4 regions of the Paenibacillus sp. MER TA 81-3 genome follow, and region 1 is predicted to be linked to each of the others. Evidence: riboswitches for the same ligand, from Rfam matches in the RefSeq annotation. Region 1 holds a riboswitch; each other region holds the start of a gene.

Region 1 (5,078 bases):
CACGACGATCCGGTTTTCCATTTGAAGATGAGCGAGCAGATGCTGTACCGTCATTGTCTTCTCAGGCAATTCCATTCCTTCACCATTCACAGTAATCTGCATATGCGTAACGCCTCCTTAACTGAATTCCAAGGCCCGAACCTGGGCGCGTTGCGGAGAAAAATGTGTCATCACCGGCCAAGGCATCTGCTGAACTCCGTCCGTTATCCATTGCGCTAACCCGATCCCAGTCGCTGCGCTGAGCAATATTCCGTTGCGGTAATGTCCTGCAGCAAGCCACAAGCCATCGTATCCTTTCACTGGTCCGATGAAAGGCAGTCCGTCTGTTGTAGCCGGACGCAGACCCGCCCATGCTTGTATCCATTCCGCTTCTGCCAATGCAGGAACAAGACAAGTGGCCTGACTTATAAGCCGCTGTATCGCTCCCACCTTCACGGTCCGGTCATATCGCATCGCGTGAGATGTAGCACCGATATAGATGTTCCCTTCGCTTTTAGGTACGATATAAGTTCCGTTTCCATAAACAACAGACTCCATCTGTAAGGCATGAGAGCGTACGACGGCAAGCTCCCCTTGCACCGGATAAAAAGTAAGATCAACGCCCAAATCTCTCGTCAACATACCGCTTTCCAAGCCGGAACAAATAATGACGGCGCCCGCGTGCCAACTCTGGCCTAACGTTTCCACCCCAATGACTCGGCCGCTCTTGTGTAGAATATGGGTAACTGTCTGGCTTTCCACTATTCTGGCTCCGTAACGCTCCGCACTTCTTGCAAGTGCAAATGTCAATTTCGTTGGTGAGACGTGCCCCTCATCTGTAAGGAAGAAAGCTCCCTGCAGTTCAGAGCTCAACCTCGGTTCCATCTTCATCATTTGTGACGAAGGATGCCATCGGATGCCACCTGAATCGATACCACCTTCATTCGAATATGTATTGGTCTGCTGCAACTCATTCTGAATGTCTTGCACGTCTTCAGCAGAACCGACAGGAATGAACAGTCCTCTCTTGCGAAGCTCAATATCAACGTGCGACTGTTCCCACAGCTCTTCTGCCCATATAGAGAAATAATCTAGGCTTAGACGAGCAAATGATCCGAGGCCCCTATGTTTGAAACGTTCTGCGACAGGTGCCAGCATGCCCGCTGCTGTACATGTCGTGCCAAGCCCAAGACGGCCGCGCTCAAGCAGAGTGACTTGCAGACCTCGCTTGGACAGTTCGTATGCGATAGCACAACCAATGACGCCGCCGCCGACAATAAGCATATCCGTTGTCTGCGACTGGTGAGTGGTATAAGACATTTTTTTCTCCTCCCGCACAATGTAATGGTGGACAAATGTGTATCTCTCTATGACCGAAGCATTGAAGTGCCTTGAACGGCAGCCATTAATGATTCTCTATACCGTCGAGCAGATAGTGCAGGGTGCTCGTCATGCCAGATGCCGGACATGACCGCCACACCAGAAGCACCAGCCGAGATCACCTTTCCGATGTTGTCATAAGTAATTCCTCCGATGGCTACGATGGGAATCGTAATCGCTTGTCTGCAGCGCCTCAGTGCTTCCTCCCCTTTTGGCTCCCGTCCTGGCTTGCATGCTGTTGGGAAGACATGACCATAGATGATATAATCGGCGCCTTGCTGTTCTGCTTGCCTTGCTTCTCGTTCGTCATGCACGGAGACACCCATCAGAAGCTGAGCGAACGCGGCGCGCACCGCATGCGGGGGCAGGCTATGGTATGCCAGCTGTACGCCACGCAAATTCGCAGCGGCAGCCACATCCACGCGGTCGTTGACAATGAGTTTATGCTGAGGAATCCCCGCTTCCCGATACTGCTCTACTGCGTCCCACATCATGCGCGCGGTCCACTGCTTCTGCCTAACATGGATGGCATCGACATAAGGATGTATGTCTACCGCGATCTGGACACATTCCAGAAGGGACTCGCATTCGGGTGTAACCGCATGCAACCACGGGATTATCATAGGAAATTATCCTTTCTTGATCGGATATTGACTGAGCATCGCTAACGTGCTGCAGCATCCATCCGTCACGAGGACAAAATAAAAAGCCACTCTCCCGCAGAGAGTGGCTTTGATTGAAAGTAGGAACCGAGCTAGATGTACCGGTGAAAGGAGAAAGGCGTGCGTGTTCAAGTGCCATGCCAAGCATTCAAAAACAATATATCCTCCAGAGAATGCCGCGAACAAAAAATCGCGGATTGTGCTGCAATAGCACCTCTAGCATATATCTACTGCTGAGCAAGCCAAGACTTACACGATTCTCAAGCCTTATGTAACCAGTCATGAGCAAGGATGACCCAATCAATCCACACTTCCCTACGCTGGTATAACCCAGATCAGGTGTTTAGGGTCCGAAGCCTGCGCTTCATCTCAGCCGAATCACGGCACCCCTAGTGATGGATGCAATATTCATGATGTGCAATGCAACGTTAGTGTAACATGAAACATAACAATTGGAAAGAACTTCTTCCTTTATGTCCTTAATGTGTTCCCGTTACTCCGAAATCATCTGTAGAAGCTCGGTCCGCATGATAGAATAACACGTCTCCGTCAAGAAGGCGGAATGTGATTCCATAAGGATCTGTAAATTCATAGTTAAAACCTTCACGCTTCCATTGATTCGTTAATGGAGCATCAATATATTGCAGGTGCGGAAGATTCAACTCTCCATTCCGGATGGTCTCGATGTTAAAGTTGACTATCAGATAACCGTTCCGTAAGAAGAACGGAGCTTTGTCATCAAAATGAAACTGACGGCTCAGATCATAACCTTCCGGCACGATATATAATTTGGATGGCAAGTTATACTCACCGTACCATTGCTGAATCGACGCGAAGGCTCGTGACGGATTGACTCCTTGCGGAATGGCGAGCGGTCCCAGAAAAGTGCGCAGCTCTTTCGGCAAACCAATCAAATGGTATCCGCCAATATTAGTTTCCTTCTTGGCCCGCTGCACCCATTCCCTAATGAAGACCTGTTGGCTCTTTGTCATCTGACTTCCGTGCAGGTTGTAATAGGCTGCGGCTGTGTCGACAATGGATTGTGCATTCATGTTGCGCAATCGGGCGTCCAGTACAACATTGCGCTTAACGACATCGTGTTGCGACCCAATTTTCACAAATTTCCGCTGTTCCGTATTATAGTAGACGTTCACTTTTTGCCGTTTCTTGCCGTCCTTGTCCACGAAGTAGAAGCTCGGTTGGATTCGAATACTGTCCTGCGGCCCGAACAGATTCCCTTTTGTCTTTAAGTCAAACTTGAAATGGTATCCCGTTTTTATTGCGATATTTTTATAGCCTGAATTTGAATGGCTTCCTTGGCGCACCGGCAGCACGTGCGGAACCCCACTCCCTCTTGGATCCCCATCGGTACCGCGATCCCCTACCCAGTAGTACGCACCCGTATGTTCCTTATTCCCTTTTTGCTTACGAAATACCGCCTGTAGTGATAGGTAAGCGTTTGATGCAATCTCCGGCTTTTCCCCCACTCTGCACCGTACGTGAGTCTTTCAACTCATACGGCGTTCCATCTACTTGCATTGGAACAAGATGGTTCATTCAAGTAGACTTGGGGCTGTTCCTCCATACCCATTACAGATATTTCATCAGTCGTTCCCCTACCCTCACAAGGATAAATACATTTCAGCTTACGCCTTATAGCAACCGTCTAGGGTGACAGCCCTTGTTGCGACGTTCCTTGCTTTCCAAGTACCTTGTAACTTAGCTATCCATGCTGACCTTAGGTGCTGCCTATGAGCCTGTGGGTTGGATACCGCCCTTGTTCGGTATAGCGAATTTCCTAACTGGGATTTGTACTTTTCGCCACCCACGCTAACGTATAGTTAGCCTATATGTTTCCATATAGTCCTCATCTAGACCCGTACATTCAGCAGTTCGTCAGTTCGGTCGGTCCGAACATCCTCACCATAGTCAGTTTTTCAGCCGCCCGGCATATCCGTTGGCATACCTTCTCTAATCAAGTGGCTCTAGCCTTCGTTCTGCCGACTCTACCTGTGCTTCGCACCCTGTAACCTGTCTATTACAGCGCGCGCAGGAGTATTCGCGGGATGGTGTTGGTGTACATGGTTCCCTCATTCCCATCCTCAGTTACAAAGTTAGGTTTGATTACTAAACCCCTGCCTTTCGCTTAAATGCTTCGCTTATAGCAGAACTTGTCGCACCCCAATTGAAATCACTGATATCGGTAATTTTAAAATCATATAGACGACCGATCACTTCGATCGGAATCATGTCCGCAGCTCGATGATGCGCTAGTTCTAGATTCGCATTTCGTTGAGCCGTTACATCAGATGGCGCGTTCTCTGCTGTTGATCGGAATTCAATAGTATAGTCTCCCTCGTCCACCCATACCGGCAGGGAAAAATCCACTCGTTCTTGTGAAACTGGAATACTTATCCATGTGCTTTTCGGAAAGAACTGCGATCGATCCGCACTGTATGCGTCAAATGGGAATTTGACTTCTTTCGAGCGAAAATACTTCTGGAAATCCCGCTCCCCATATCCCGGTATGTCTCGATGTTTTCCAGTTGTCGGCATGTATACTGTGAACGGCCGATCCAAAATGAAAGACGAGCGATTCAGATTTGGTTTCGTTTTTTGATTATGTTCTCTATCATCGGATACCATCGCATATATAACGATTGGTGTATGTATCGTAACCGAATTGATCCCGTTAATCGGAAACTGCTGATTGGATCCGCCATTAACGTTGTTAGGTAAGATGTCGTAATAGATCGTGCCCGTGCTCGACACATCCTTCGCGTTAGCCTTATGACTCTCAATCAGTTGGCGATCCTTATACAACACATTCTCATTGATTAGAAACGGCAGCGGTATCGAGCCTGGCGTGGGGCCACGCTCATCCGTCACATCTCCATTCATTACCGTGTTCCCCTTGAAAATGAGCGAATCGTTGCGTACCTTTACCTTCCCAATTGCTTGCTCCGCTGCAGACTTGAACGCTCCAGAGTAAGTCGGCAAATTCTTCCCTACCGTTTGCGGCGGTAGAGTGATAGAGCGAGGTTGCGGTTCGCCTGC
Region 2 (5,078 bases), on a different contig from region 1:
TGGCGGGCCGGGTCGGCCGCCGCAGCGGCCAAGGCTTCTATTCTTACGATAATGGAGGGGAACGATATGGGAACGCCCGTAATTATTGATGCTGTGCGGACGCCGATCGGCCGGTACGGGGGAGCGCTGAAAGACGTGCGTGCCGACGACTTGGGCGCCGTGGTCATTCGCCGATTGATGGAGCGGAATCCGATAGATCCCGAGCAGATTAGCGGCGTTATCTTCGGCTGCGCCAACCAAGCGGGGGAGGATTGCCGCAACGTCGCCCGGATGTCGGTGCTGTTGGCCGGGCTGCCGGTGGAGGTGCCCGGTGTAACGGTGAACCGCCTCTGCGGTTCCGGCATGGAGGCGGTCAATCAGAGCGCCTATGCGATTATGGCGGGAGCCGGCCACGCTTATGTGGCCGGCGGAACGGAGAGCATGACGCGGGCCCCGTTGGTGATGATGAAGCCAGAAGCGGCTTTCCAACGGGGCAATCAGCATATATACGACACCACCTTGGGGTGGAGGCTGACCAACGACAAGCTGGCAGCCGTCTACCCGCCGATCAGCTTGGGTGAAACGGCGGAAAACGTCGCGGAGCAGTACGGTGTCAGCAGGGAGGCGCAGGACGAATTTGCGCTGGCCAGTCAGCAGAAGTACGCCAGAGCCCATGCGGCAGGCAAATTTGCCGATGAAATCGTTCCGGTGGAAATCGTCGGGCGCAAGGGCGAGGTCTCGTTGTTCGAGCAGGATGAACACCCGCGCCCAGAGACGTCGCTGGAGCAGCTGCAGAAGCTGAAACCGGCCTTCAAACAAGGGGGGACCGTCACGGCGGGTAATTCATCCGGCCTTAACGACGGCGCCGCGTCGCTGCTCATTATGGAGCAGGAGGCCGCCCGATCGCTCGGGCTGAGGCCGCGCGCGCGGGTGGTCGCTTCGGCGGCTGCGGGTGTTGATCCAGCCGTAATGGGAATCGGCCCCGTTCCGGCTGCACGCAAGGTGCTGAAGATGGCCGGACTGTCGATCGGGGAGATCGACTTGTTCGAAATCAATGAAGCGTTTGCCGCACAGGCCGTTGCCAGTGTCCGCGAATTGAATATCGATCCCGAGCGGGTGAACGTTAACGGAGGGGCGATCGCGCTCGGCCATCCGCTCGGCTGCAGCGGTGCCCGGATACTGACGACCCTGCTGTACGAGATGGAACGCAGAGATGCCCGCTACGGGCTGGCCGCGATGTGCATTGGCGTAGGGCAAGGCATCGCCACGATCATCGAGCGGGTATAGCGGGGGCGCCTATAAGTATGTGTTAAAAAAGGAGCCTTCTAAACAACCTCTATAAGGAGGAGTAGACATGAAGCCAGGTTTGCATCCAGGTGCCGCCATATCGTTTGCCGTGACTGTGACTTCGGACATGCGTCCTGCTTTTGATGGAAAAGTAGTGCACGACGTGATGTCCACGGTCATGATGATCTACTATATGGAGAAGGCGGGGCGCGAGATGATTGTGCCTTTTCTGGAAGAGGGGGAAGAAGGCTCAGGGTATGCCCTCGACATCAAGCACGTCGGTCCAGCCTTGGTGGGGCAAGTCGTGATGTTCCGCGCCGTCTGTGCCGAGGTTGCGCCGAAGCGCGTTATTTGCGACGTGACAGCGGAGACGGAATTCAATCTGGTGGGGAAAGGGTCGTTTACCCAAGCAATTTTTGATAAAAAGGTAATGGCGCAGCGCTTCATGGAATTGCGGGGCAAAGTGGAGGAGAAGCAGGGGAAACATCAAACCAGCTAGTGAGCAAGTGCGTCACGGTCGACAGAGGTGCGGCCTTGAAGGCGTTCGGTTATCAAAACCGCTGGCACAAAGCGTTTTACTCCACAGCCTTATGTGATACAATTTGACAAGATGCAACATTTGCCAATTATAGAATGAATCGAACTAGGAGTGGGTGAACGTGAGGCCGCAATCCATGCTGTTTACCATTTACGGCGAGTACGTCCGGCATTACGGCAGTGAAATTTGGGTCGGGAGCCTGACCTGTTTAATGGGGGAATTCGGCTTGACCGAACAGGCGGTTCGGGCTGCCATCTCGCGCATGCTTCGCCAGGGGTGGCTGGAATCGCGCAAAGTAGGGAACCGCAGCTATTACTCGATGTCTCCTCGCGGAAAGAGACGTCTGGACGAGGCCGCTGCGCGCATTTACAAGCAGGAGACCGACAAGTGGAACGGCAAGTGGTGCATTGCCAGCTACAACATTCCCGAAAAGCAGCGGGGCGTGCGGGATCAGCTGCGTAAAGAGCTGGCGTGGCTCGGCTTCGGCATGTTGACGACGAGCACGTGGATTAGCCCGAACGACCTTGCCGACAAAGTCAGGGAGATCTCGGAATCGCACCACATTACCGACCATGTGGAAATTTTCCTAGCGGACCATGTCGCGTGGAGCACGCCCAGACAGTTGGTGCAGAAATGCTGGAACATCGAGGATATCAATGCCGCTTATGCGGAGTTTATCAACGAGTACATGCCGGGGTATGAAAGATTGCTGAGCATGGCGGAGAAGGGGCAGGATGTTCAGGACGGTTATTGCTTCGTGGAGAAGACCAAGCTGGTCCACAGGTACCGGAAGTTCCTGTTTATCGATCCCGATTTTCCTGAGGAGCTGCTGCCGGATGTCTGGCTCGGCAAGGAAGCGGATCAACTGTTCCAGGACTACTACGATTTGCTGCATCCGGGTTCTAGTCGTTTCTTTGAACAAGTGTACGAATGCTCTCCCGATGCGCTGCCAGGTTGATCCAGCAAGTAGGCTTCGGCGGAGGAACTCCCCGTTACAGGAGAAAGGTATCGAAGTAAGCTTAAGCGCGCGGTGTGCTGTGCACTTTTTCGTGGGCTTTTGTAAACTCTTACTTCCGTGCTTTAAAGTGAGCTTGCGTTGTGAGGCAGGCAATCGGATTAAGCCTGTTTTAGAGGCTGTTACGAAAGTCCCTTTTACTCAGGGGAGTGAATTATACGTTGCCAAAATTTACGCAATCCTGTATTGTAAGGGTGTGGCAGTGAAATATTGCCAATTATGACTTACATAAGCGTTACTAGGGGAGCCCTGAGCGTGGGCTGAGACAAGGTCGCGATTAAGACTTTAAACCCTTTGCACCTGATCTGGATTATACCAGCGTAGGGAAGTAATCGGCACAGCAGAGATGCTTAGGCTTGCTTTAATATAAAGCTTGCCTGCGCAACACTCATTCTACAGGAAAGCCGGTTCCTTTCGGGACCGGCTTGTTTTGCGTCTGCATGACGGAATTCATGTTATTAATGACGTACAACCTGCCCCTTTGTATAGGAGCTGATCCCTTCATCATAAGCAATCTCTTCATGCGTGGTTCCTTTTTACGCTTTTCGACTATACCTGACAGGATGCAATTCTGCTGCAATTTGCAGACAAGGGGACGTGGCTCCACGACAAAGCTGTTGTCCAGCCGCTTCTCAGCCTACTAACGCCCGCTGGAAAATGACTAGCAAGGACTCCCGGCAGCGCTTGAACGGTGTAAGCAGTTCATTCCAAGGAGGAATCATGTCATGTCTCATACGTTACATCCCCATTCAGCGCAAGCTGAGCCGCGCGTGTTATGCGCGCCGTTTCCGAATAGCCGGAAAGTGTACACACAAGGATCGCGTCCCGATATGCTCGTTCCGGAACGGGAGATTACGCTGGCTTCGACAGAAACGCCGACCGGTATAGAGCATCATGATCCGCTGCGCGTCTACGATACGAGCGGTCCGTACACGGACGCCGCGTATTCGGTAGACATTCGCCGCGGTTTGCCGCCGCTGCGCAATGCCTGGGTGCTTGAACGAGGCGATGTCGATGCGTACAGCGGACGACATGTGCAGCCGGAAGATAATGGCTTTCGGACACCTGAAGCAGTTCACGTGGCAGGAGCCGAAATCTTCCCGCAGGCAGGACGTCAGCCGCTGCAGGCGCACTCCGGCCGCAACGTGACGCAAATGCATTACGCAAGGCGCGGCATCATAACCCCTGAGATGGAGTTCGCCGCTATCCGCGAAGGCGTGTCGCCGGAACTTGTGCGGGATGAGATTGCGCGCGGGCGGGCGATTTTACCCGCAAACATCAATCATCCAGAATGCGAGCCGATGCTCATCGGCAGTAAGTTCCACGTGAAGATTAACGCCAATATCGGCAACTCCGCCGTCGCTTCTTCCATTGACGAGGAAGTGGAGAAAATGACGTGGGCCATTCGTTGGGGAGCCGACACGATAATGGATTTGTCCACCGGCAAAAACATTCATACGACGCGGGAATGGATTATTCGCAACAGTCCGGTGCCAGTAGGAACAGTGCCGATTTATCAGGCGTTGGAGAAGGTGGGCGGTCAAGCGGAGGAGCTGTCATGGGACATATATCGCGATACGCTCATTGAGCAGGCGGAGCAGGGCGTCGATTACTTCACGATTCATGCGGGCGTGCTGCTGCGTTATATTCCGCTGACGGCCAAGCGTATGACCGGCATCGTTTCCCGTGGCGGCTCGATTATGGCGGCCTGGTGCTTGGCACATCATCAGGAGAATTTCTTGTACACGCACTTTGAGGAAATATGCGAAATTATGAAGGCGTACGATGTGTCGTTCTCTTTGGGCGATGGCTTGCGGCCGGGCAGTATATACGATGCGAACGATGAAGCGCAATTCGCCGAGCTGCGCACGCTGGGCGAGCTGACGAATATCGCCTGGAAGCACGATGTGCAGGTGATGATTGAAGGGCCAGGCCACGTGCCGATGCACAAGATTAAGGAGAACGTCGACATTCAAATGGAAATTTGCAAAGAGGCACCGTTCTATACGCTTGGACCGCTAACGACGGATATTGCACCGGGATATGATCATATTACGTCGGCTATCGGCGCGGCCATGATCGGTTGGTTCGGCACGTCGATGCTCTGTTATGTCACGCCGAAGGAGCACCTTGGGCTGCCGAATAAGAACGATGTGCGCGAAGGTGTCGTCACATATAAGATAGCGGCGCATGCCGCGGATCTGGCCAAGGGGCATCCGCGCGCGCAGAAGCGTGATGATGCGCTGTCCAAAGCGAGAT
Region 3 (5,078 bases), on a different contig from region 1:
TGAACGATGAGCCGGTCATGATGGCTGATATAGTGCCGACGGTGCTGGATTGGGTGGGCGTGCCGTATGCGGCGGATACATTTGCCGAGCGCAGTCTGAAGCCGATGCTGACACAAGCCGGGACCTCCCCACATGAGCGGCTGTACTGGGAATACGGCAAGCAGCTTGCCGTGCGCGAAGGCAATTGGAAGCTTGTGCTCAACGGGATGCTGGACTTCTACAAGGGACAGCCGGATGAAGTTCATCTGTCCGACCTATCTGACGATCCGGGCGAGCGTGTTAACTTGGCCGAGGAACATCCAGAGCTGGTGGAACGACTGACGGCGGATGTAAAGCGCTGGTATGACGAGCTTACGGCTGAGGGGTGACGGAGAAGCCGACGATAGTTAGCATGGAGGTCCAAAGCGCTTGCAGTACGCACTGGCAGGTGCGTATCCCTTATTAAAGAAACCCGACCCACGGCCGGGTTTCTTTTACACTATAGAGTTTATAAACAATCGGGATAGAAGATGTCTTTTGCCTTGGAGTCGTCACGTTACCTTCCCGGAGAAGGCATGTCATTTCCATCCCTTGCCTCACTCTCCCTTTCATTCAGAAAGGCAGCACCCCCGTCCCTTGCAAACGAAAACATGATATCGAGTGTCGGGTTACCGTGCAATAGTCCATTGCTCCATTGCTCCATTCTCCCATACAGTCAGGAAGGATCATGTCGAGGATATAGGACATGCCGTGTCGTATAGACATCATGCCATGAGGTGTCCAATTATAATGGCAGTTATCCAGAAATGTTCATTGGCATACAGCCTCCTGATGGAAGGGGAGAATGGAGCAAAGTGTCGGATGAAACCCCGATGGAATGCCCGTCCCCTGAAGGGTGGGGAGAACGGAGCAAAGTGCCGGATGAAACCCCGATGGAATGCCCGCCCCCTGAAGGATGGGGAGAATGGAGCAAAGTGTCGGATGAAACCCCGATGGAATGCCCGCCCTCTGAAGGATGGGGAGAACGGAGCAAAGTGTCGGATGAAGCTCCCATGGAATGCCCGCCCCCTGAAGGATGGGGAGAACGGAACAAAGTGTCGGATGAGGCCCCGATGGAATGCCCGCCCCCTGAGGGATGGGGAGAACGGAGCAAAGTGTCGGATGAGGCCCCGATGGAATGCCCGCCCCCTGAAGGATGGGGAGAACGGAGCAAAGTGTCGGATGAGGCCCCGATGGAATGCCCGTCCCCTGAAGGATGGGGAGAATGGAGCAAAGTGTCGGATGAAACCCCGATGGAATGCCCGCCCCTGAAGGATGGGGAGAACGGAGCAAAGTGTCGGATGAGGCCCCGATGGAATGCCCGTCCCCTGAAGGTTGGGGAGAACGGAGCAAAGTGTCGGATGAAACCCCGATGGAATGCCCGTCCCCTGAAGGGTGGGGAGAACGGAGCAAAGTGCCGGATGAAACCCCGATGGAATGCCCGCCCCCTGAAGGTTGGGAAGAATGGAGCAAAGTGTCGGATGAAGCGATTCCCCATCAGTCTGAACGCGCCACTGTACGAACGGAACATTTCGTTCATGATAAAGAGTCGAAATACCTTACTATTTGACAGAGAGTATGATAGCACATAGAACTTGCTTCAAACGCGGTCGCCCATCTTCGAAAGGCCTCGATTACGTTTATGTTGGATGGCTATATCATTTCGGAGACAAGAAAAAAAGTTTCTATTACTAAGGCAGCTACAGAATATTGTGAAACCCAACTCCCTGCGGAATTGGGTTTCTCTTTTAACACAACTGTGAAAATGCTTCTATCTCCATTCGGCCGGAATATCGTTCTGCATCATGCCGCGCGTCCGTTCAGCGTTTCGGCCATGGCAATCGTTATACATTTGCTCCAACTCATTGTCATTCATTGATGGATGCATTTGCTTCATCCATGGGAGCATTTGCCCGAACCCGGAATCATCCACAGCCGCATAAGCAGCCGTGCCCATGACGAAGACTGCGGCCAGCACGGTAATAGCGATGACACTCTTTTTCATTGTTCATCCCTCCTTGTGAATTAATGTACATGAAAAATGTGTAGAAACGATGTAGACGAAGGGGTTCATTCGGGTCCAAAATGCTGGACTTTACGTTGACCGGGGACTATAATTACGAATGAAACGGCAAACTTCGACAACTATATACGCACGCTAGGGGTGCTGGAATATGGCCGGCTGAGATTGTATCCCATTAAAGATACCGACCCTTACACCTGATCTGGATAATGCCAGCGTAGGAAAGACGTTGAACCGCGTCTCTAATATCAGGTTTCATGCTTGTCAGATGTCCTGTAACTTGCTGCGCTTCTGGAACGCCAAGTGGCTTCCGAAGGTTATACGCAGCGGCGAGACGGGCAAGCATTAACTTGAAAGAAGGAGAAGATGGCGGTCATCGCACCATGCATTTTCGCATGTACGCATATAATGGCAGAACAGCGTCCCGATGAGGGGCGCTTTTTTTATTTTCATAGCATGCATTGGTTGTCGTCACGCCGTTGAAAAGCACGAAACGAAAGAGTTATGAACGAATAGAAAGGCGGGGGATTGACGATGCAAAGAACGCGGATGGCACGCGGATGGTTGCTCGCACTTGTCATGATGATGACTGTTGTGCTGGCTGCATGCGGAGGAAAGGGTCAAGAGGCAGCGCCTCAAAATAATGAGGCGGCGCAAAGCGGTGCTCAAGATCAGGACACGGAGCAGCCGAAGGAGAAGAAGGACGTCAAGGTGGTGCTGGAGTGGACTCCGAATACGAACCATACCGGCCTCTATGTTGCGAAGGAGCAGGGCTTCTATGAAGAGGAAGGCTTGAATGTGGAGATTATCCAACCGGGCACCGGCGGAGCCGATGCGATGATCGCTTCCGGCGAGGCGCAGTTCGGCATCAGCATTCAAGAGGGCATTACACTTGCGCGCGTACAGAACGTGCCGATTGTGTCCATTGCCGCCATCATTCAGCACAATACGTCAGGCTTCGCAGCGCCGAAGGACAAAAATATTAAGACGCCGAAGGATTTCGAAGGCAAAACATACGGGGGCTGGGGCTCTCCTGTGGAAGAGATGGTAATCCGTTCTCTTATGGAGAAGGAAGGCGCGGACTATGACAAAATCAAGAACGTCAACATGGGTTCGGCGGATTTCTTTACGGCCGTAAAGAAGGATATCGACTTCGCGTGGATTTTCTACGCCTGGACGGGCATCGAAGCCGAGCTGCGCAATGAGCCGATAGATATGATGTATGTTAATCAATACTCGGATAAATTAGATTACTATACTCCGGTCATTGCGACGAATGAAAAGCTGATTCAAGAGGATCCTGAACTTATAAAAGCATTTATGCGCGCAACCTCCAAAGGCTATCAATACGCGATCGACAAGCCGGAGGATGCAGCCGATCTTTTTTTGAAGGCCGTTCCGGACTTGGATAAAGATTTGGTTGTGGCAAGCCAGAAATGGCTCAGCTCGAAATATCAGGATGATGCGGCACGTTGGGGCGAGCAGAAGCGGGAAGTGTGGGATAACTACATGAACTGGCTGCTCGACCACAAGCTGATGGAAAAAGCGATTGATATCGATAAAGCGTACACGAACGATTTCCTTCCTTCGGCTTAACATTCAGAAGGACACGAGAAGGGAATGTGCAGAACGGATAGGAGACTTGACTAAGGAGGAGAAATAAAATGGTGAACAGCTTAGTGAGCATTCAAATTATTCCGAAGACGAAGAATGGGGAAAATGTGATCCCTTACGTGGACCGTGCGATCGAAGTCATTCAAGCCTCAGGCGTGAAGTATCAAGTGGGACCGCTGGAAACGACGATGGAAGGCGAACTGAGTGAATTGATGCAGGTCATTGAACGGATGAACGAAGCGATGATCGAATTGGGTAGTTTGAACGTCATTTCCCAGGTCAAAATTTTGTACATGCCTTCTGGCATTACGATGGATGAATTGACGGTGAAATACCGGCCATGAACCGACGCCGTCTCGCAAAGGCAGGACCGCCCATAGCGGCGTTCCTGCTATTTATCTTATTATGGCAAGTCGGGGTCATGGTGTCCGGCGTAGAAAAATGGATGCTGCCGAGCCCGCTCGATATCGTGAAGGAAGCGTCTGACAACGGGAGCGCCCTCCTGGTGCATACGCTTGCAACGCTGAAGCTAACTATCATAGGGTTCGGAGTCGGGGCAGCTGTAGGGCTTCTGCTCGCGTTTCTGCTTCATCCGATTCCCTGGCTCAAAGACGCCATTTATCCGTTGGTCATCGTAAGCCAGAACATCCCGACCATCGCGCTCTTGCCGCTGCTCATGATTTGGTTCGGCTTCGGCATGATGCCGAAGATTGTCGTCATCACGCTCGTCTGCTTCTTCCCGATATGCGTGGCTGCGCTCGATGGTCTGGCGCAGACCGACCGAACGATGCTGAATTATATGCGCATGGCCGGCGCAACGCGGGCCCAGCTATTCTGGAAGCTAGAGCTGCCGCATGCGCTGCCGTCCCTGTTCTCTGGCCTGAAGATTGCTGCGACGTACAGCGTCATGAGCGCCATTATTTCTGAATGGCTCGGTACGGACAAAGGAATCGGCTATTACATGGTGCTGCAAAAGGCGGCGTTCCGCACCGATCGGATGTTTGTCGCGATTGTGGTCGTCGTCTTGTTGAGCTTGGCGATGTTCGGAGTCGTACGCGCATTAGAGCGCGTGCTGATCCACTGGCGCCGCGATGACAAAAAGTGATGAAAGGAGAAGCCACATGAACGGAAATGCGATACTTGCGGAAGCGCGGGATGTGCATTCCGCACGAGAAGGAGGCCGCCCATTTGCGCTTGAGTTGAAGGACGCCAGCATGTCCTTTGCCGGAAGCACGGGCAAGCTCCACGTATTGGACAACGTGTCGCTGACGGTCCAGCAAGGCGAATTCGTGTCCATTATCGGCCCTTCCGGCTCAGGCAAGAGCACCTTGTTCCACCTGATCGGCGGCTTGCTCCGTCCGGCGGCAGGGGCAATTCAGGTGAATGGCCAAGACGTCGTCGGCCAGACGGGACACGTCAGCTA
Region 4 (5,078 bases), on a different contig from region 1:
AGGGAGCAAAGCCCAATAGCCATTTGCGCCAAGGTACCCGCCCCAATCCGAAGGTGAACAGGATGGTAAAGGCGAGCGCCAAGAGTGGCGTTACCGGATCAAAGGTGAGTGACAACAGTATGACGGCAAGAATGATCGCCAGTCCCTTGATGCTCGGATTCCAATCCCGCAGCATCATCTCCGTTCACCGCCTTCCGCAAGTTGAGTGCGGAGCCGCCCGGCTACCGAATAATTCATCGGCATTCGCAGATGATTGGCCTCCAACAGAGAAGCATGTTCCGTCCATAAGGAGGCCGGAGATCCATCATAGCGAATCTGTCCCTCGGACAAGACGATGACACGGTCGGCATACGCTTCAACCCATTCCATATCATGCGTAATCATAAGCACAGCCGCACCGGCTTGCACCCGTGAATGGAGCATGTCCATCAGCTGCTTCGAGGCGTAGGCGTCTTGGCCGTATGTTGGCTCGTCGCACATGAGCAGCTGCTGGCTGTCGGTCAGGACAGCTGCTACGCTGAGACGCCGTTTTTGCCCTTGGCTCAGCGCGAAAGGATTGGCATCCGCTATTTTAGTCAGCCGGAAGCGTGTCAACGTATCGGTGACCTGGCTTTGAACAGCCTCTTCGCTGATGCCTTGCAGCCGCAGGCCGAACGCAAGCTCGTCGTGTACCGTATCTGCAATGAACTGATGCTCCGGATTTTGAAACACGTACCCGATGAACGCTCTCAGCTCCCGTTCAGCGTAACGATGAAGGTGAATGCCCTGCAACAGGATGTTCCCCTCATCTGGCTGAGTTAGCCCGGACAGAAGCGAGGCGAGCGTGGATTTTCCGGCCCCGTTCGGCCCGACAAGCGCCACCCATTCTCCGGCGCGCAGCGTAAGAGAGACACCATCGATGACGGCGCGCCCTTTTCGGCGAAATACGAGTTCGTGCGCTTGAAGGAAGACACGGTCTTCGGTATATGACCGCTTCGCCTTCAGTGGTGTTAATAGGCTTAGCGCCGTCGCTTGAGCGTCGCGGGGAAGGGATGACAGCTTGGCAAGCAACTGCTGCTCCGTCAGTGGCGGATCGTCTGCGTCTTCAGCGATGTCGGTAAAATCCCTTGAGGACACGTCAGTTGCCTTTCCGACCATCGACAAATCCTCCACTAACGCCTGCTGCAGCACAAGCGCCCGAGGGAGCCAAATGCCATGCGCCTTGGCCTCGGCAACGTGATGCTTGAAATATGGAGCGGGCAGTCCGTCGTAGACGATTATTCCGTCCGCATCCATGACGAGCAGACGATCCGCTATGTCAATCCAATCATCGAGCTGGTGCTCGATAATAAGCAATGTAAGACCTTCCCTGAGCGCGAGCTCAGTCACGAGATTGGCGAACTGGCGTCTCGCATACGGATCGAGATTCGACGTCGGTTCGTCCAGCACGAGCATCCGCGTGCGAAGAGCCAGTGCGCAGGCGAGGGCCAGCTTCTGTTTCATTCCTCCGGACAGCTCGTGGATGAATGCATGGCGCCAATCGTTCAAACTGACTTTATCAAGCACTTCGCGTATGATATGGTCCATGTCCGCGCGAGGGCAATTCCAATTTTCGAGACAGAAGGCGATTTCCTCTTCCACCCGCAGCATGCAGAACTGACTTTCGAAATCTTGAAAAACGATGCCAATGAGCTGTGCGATGTCTCCCGATTCATAGTCTGCCAGCGGCTTGCCGTATATGCTCACGCGCCCCTCCACATGGCTGTCAACCGCATAGGGATACAGTCCAGTAAGACAGAAGGCGAGCGAGCTCTTGCCGCATCCGCTCGGACCGAGCAGCAGCACGGTCTCGCCATCGTGAACCGCAGCGTCGATATTGGCAAGAACGGGCGCGTCGTGCTCTTCGAAAGCGAGGGTCAGCCCTTCCGCCATAATTGCTTTCCTGCTGTCGTGCTGATCGTCCCCTGCTGGAACGGAAGCCGAATGACTGCGGCCTGTTGCAAGAAGCTGCCCAGCCGTCATCTTACTTGCGCTCCTTCGCTATCGGGAAGCTTCGCAGGACGCCGGTCTTCGCCAATGCATCCGCGATCCATTTGCCGAGAAGGCCTGAGATGAGTGCTCCGCTAATGCAGCGCACCACGAGCATGGCAATGACGAGACCGAGGGAGTAAGCCCCGAACCCGCTGCGAAAATAACCCCAAATAAAGCTGAATACGGCGGAACCGACGCCGGCTGCCATAAGGACCTTTGTCGAATAGCTGCGATAACGCGAAGCGGCAAACACAGCTTCCGCTCCCAAGCCTTGAATGAGGGCGGACACGATCAATATCGGACCTACGGCGTTGCCGATGAGAACCTCCACGACACCAGCAACGGTCTCCGAGATGACTGCTGCCCCGGGTTTGCGAATAATATAGGCGGCGATAATCGATACGATAAACCAAATGCCAAATATAATTTCGTATCCCATCGGGCCCATGAAGCCAACAAGCACATTGCCCACTTGCAAAAAGAGCAAATAAATAACTGCGAATACGACGGATAAAGAGCTAAGCACGATAATATCGCGTAATTTCCATTGGTTGTTCATGTACAGTTCCTCTTTTCACCACGATTTATCTCGATGCATAAGTATTGCGCGCGTCTAAGAGCGCTCTTTCTTCGATGGGCTGTTGGCGGAAATTGTCGCCGTCATAACGACATGCGAAGCGTCGGAGGCTTGCGCTTTTACAAATGCATGCTCCAATGTAGTGAATACCCGCTGCGCGTCTCCGTCCAGACGGCTCGCATAGTGGGCGCTTCCGCCGAAGGTGCCTTCTTCCTTCGCTAACGCGACAATATCGTAAATCGTATCCATATAGCTCGCAGAACCGAGTGGATAGAGTGAGAATTGGGAAGCGACCTCGATCTGGATGGCTTGGCTATGTCCGGCATTCAGACGGATGTCGTCTGCGCTCAAATACACATCCCCTTCAGAATCTCCCGGACAGCCAATCGAAAAAGTCGCATTCAGCACGACATGTTCCCCACTAGCCGCACTATGCAAAAATATCGACTGGACAACGTCAAAGACATGCTCTGTCCGTCCGCGCACGCATGTGCTGACATCATCGGTTTTGGACCAGACCTTGGACATATTTGTTTCCTGTAAGGCCCCGATAATAATGTCGGTAAACCGATCGCTCATCGGATAGATCGAGAACCGGCAGCCGACAATGCGGCTTGATCCGCAAGATGCAGTATTCATAATAAACTCCTCTCTTGTTGCGGTTATATTTTGGCTAACAGAACGACAAAAAAACTGCACCATGAGTAAGTGCAGTTTCGATTCGAGATAACGTCTAGTCTCCATACGTGATGAAGCCACACTATATCTATCAGTCGACTACACTTCCCCACGCTAGTATTATCTAGTTCGGGTTATAAGGGTTAACAGCGTTGCCGCTGCCTCTCAGCCTGTTCAAGCACCCCTAGTGTTTCGAGATTACTATGCAGTTGTTCATATGCATTGCCGCTTTCATTATACAACGGACGGCTGGAATGTAAAGGGCTAATTAAGCGCCGTGAAGCAATTATCGGATCCGGGCTACGGTAAAGTCTCCCGCTAACGAGCCCAGCTCCGCGCCTAGTGCGGACGATGTCACAGAGCCGCGCGCGTCCAACATGTAGCGGAATTCATAAAATCCGCCAAGCGTCGCTTTGAAGTTGGTTTCCCAATAGTTAGTCATCAGCCATGCGTATGTTTCCGGCTTGGCGTCTTGCAGCTGTTGCGTATGAACAAGACGGCGGCCGTAGTCGAGCGGGCCGAACTGTACGAGCGGCGTGTCTGGCGTGCCGAGGAGCAATGTCCGGGACTGTGCTTCATTGACCCACGCCAGCCCTTCTTGAATGCACATGTAATCCAGCAAGGTGCCAGGCAGTTGGTCGATCCAAGGCCGCACGACGGCGCCCGCCTTCTCAACGTACAGTGTGTCCTGTGTGGCATCGCCATTGGTGAACGGAAGCGCGACATAAACGTTCTCTGGCAGCCAGACGCTGTCTTTGTGCAGACGAACGGACACGTCAACGCGGTTCATCGTCGCGTACACCTTCAAGAAGAGGGCGTAATAGCTCATGCCTGGCACTTCATACAATAACTCGACCGTGGCGTAGAGCGGTCCGTTCTCCAACGGACGGACACGGATGAGACGTCCGGCAGAACGCTCAACATGCAGCCCCTTGCGGTTGCGGCCCATGCGGCTGCGCACCGACCAGACCTGACTCTGATTCGTGGGGTCTCCAGCTGGCGTCACCTCATAGATTGGGGTGAAAGCGCCGTATGCACGGTCTTGATGAAGCAGATCCGCTCCTGTCTCCTTGTTCCGCCATAACACGATGCCGCTGTCCTCTCTCCACTCGATACGGATGAAGGGCGATTCGACACTGTGCTGCGAGATGATGACTGGATCGTGCGCGGATGAATCCTCCAACAGGTCTTCCATATCATACACGCGATCGCTGCCGACCAGCTTCGTGCTGGAAGTCATATAACCGGCTGCCAGGCCTGTGCCGTCCTGCGGACGGATGAGAAGTGTGCACTCAGCGCCTGCAGCCAACTGAACCTCGACGATGACTGCCTGAGGATGCGGGAGCTGGTGCGGCATGACTTGGCCGGTGGCTTCATTCACCACTTCCAACCCATTCTGGAATAAGGCGGGCTCCCAGCCGTCTATCGACAACGTGACGAGCTTATTCGCCGGCGCTGGTTCCGTATTGACGACGCGGTAGCGGAATGGACGCTCCGGATACAGCGTGGAAGCGCCTTGAGCTAAGAGTGTCTTATCCAGCGCCCGGTGAGCCAAGCGGCTCGCTTCCGCAGCATAGGCCTGCTTGCGCACTTCGAGCAGCTGCACGTTCGGATGCCACGGCTCGGCGATGGAAGAATGATAGCCCCATGTATGCTCGGCGTACATGACGAGCGCTTGCTCCGTCGCAGCAATTTCGTCTGCCGTCACGATCTGTCCATCCGGATCAAGCCGCTTCACTTGGCGCAGCGTTCGTTGCGCATCACGGAACAGCTGGGTATGCATCGCCGTCGAGCCGACGCCGTCCGACCACCA

What was found. Region 1 has a riboswitch for thiamine pyrophosphate ahead of M3650_RS15250 (thiamine phosphate synthase). Riboswitches for the same ligand answer to the same signal wherever they lie in the genome.
Region 2: another riboswitch for thiamine pyrophosphate. It lies ahead of thiC (phosphomethylpyrimidine synthase ThiC); the one in region 1 lies ahead of M3650_RS15250 (thiamine phosphate synthase).
Region 3: another riboswitch for thiamine pyrophosphate. It lies ahead of M3650_RS08250 (ABC transporter substrate-binding protein); the one in region 1 lies ahead of M3650_RS15250 (thiamine phosphate synthase).
Region 4: another riboswitch for thiamine pyrophosphate. It lies ahead of M3650_RS08425 (Ykof family thiamine-binding protein); the one in region 1 lies ahead of M3650_RS15250 (thiamine phosphate synthase).

Annotation. Positions count from the first base shown of each region.
Region 1 is NZ_JAMAWB010000009.1:227,152-232,229, forward strand. It holds gene thiS (sulfur carrier protein ThiS) at 1-102, opposite strand, end outside; gene thiO (glycine oxidase ThiO) at 118-1,317, opposite strand; gene M3650_RS15250 (thiamine phosphate synthase) at 1,347-1,982, opposite strand; TPP riboswitch at 2,317-2,422, opposite strand; gene M3650_RS15255 (hypothetical protein) at 2,501-3,508, opposite strand; gene M3650_RS15260 (DUF5704 domain-containing protein) at 4,149-5,078, opposite strand, start outside.
Region 2 is NZ_JAMAWB010000020.1:42,764-47,841, forward strand. It holds gene M3650_RS23805 (3-hydroxyacyl-CoA dehydrogenase family protein) at 1-89, shown strand, start outside; gene M3650_RS23810 (thiolase family protein) at 67-1,266, shown strand; gene M3650_RS23815 (thioesterase family protein) at 1,334-1,765, shown strand; gene paaX (phenylacetic acid degradation operon negative regulatory protein PaaX) at 1,926-2,762, shown strand; TPP riboswitch at 3,050-3,163, shown strand; gene thiC (phosphomethylpyrimidine synthase ThiC) at 3,545-5,078, shown strand, end outside.
Region 3 is NZ_JAMAWB010000005.1:35,095-40,172, forward strand. It holds gene M3650_RS08235 (sulfatase/phosphatase domain-containing protein) at 1-368, shown strand, start outside; gene M3650_RS08240 (hypothetical protein) at 1,277-1,588, shown strand; gene M3650_RS08245 (hypothetical protein) at 1,790-2,023, opposite strand; TPP riboswitch at 2,169-2,283, shown strand; gene M3650_RS08250 (ABC transporter substrate-binding protein) at 2,576-3,637, shown strand; gene M3650_RS08255 (thiamine-binding protein) at 3,706-3,999, shown strand; gene M3650_RS08260 (ABC transporter permease) at 3,996-4,760, shown strand; gene M3650_RS08265 (ABC transporter ATP-binding protein) at 4,777-5,078, shown strand, end outside.
Region 4 is NZ_JAMAWB010000005.1:87,716-92,793, forward strand. It holds gene M3650_RS08410 (energy-coupling factor transporter transmembrane component T family protein) at 1-178, opposite strand, end outside; gene M3650_RS08415 (ABC transporter ATP-binding protein) at 175-2,001, opposite strand; gene M3650_RS08420 (ECF transporter S component) at 2,003-2,569, opposite strand; gene M3650_RS08425 (Ykof family thiamine-binding protein) at 2,624-3,226, opposite strand; TPP riboswitch at 3,355-3,461, opposite strand; gene M3650_RS08430 (glycoside hydrolase family 38 N-terminal domain-containing protein) at 3,552-5,078, opposite strand, start outside.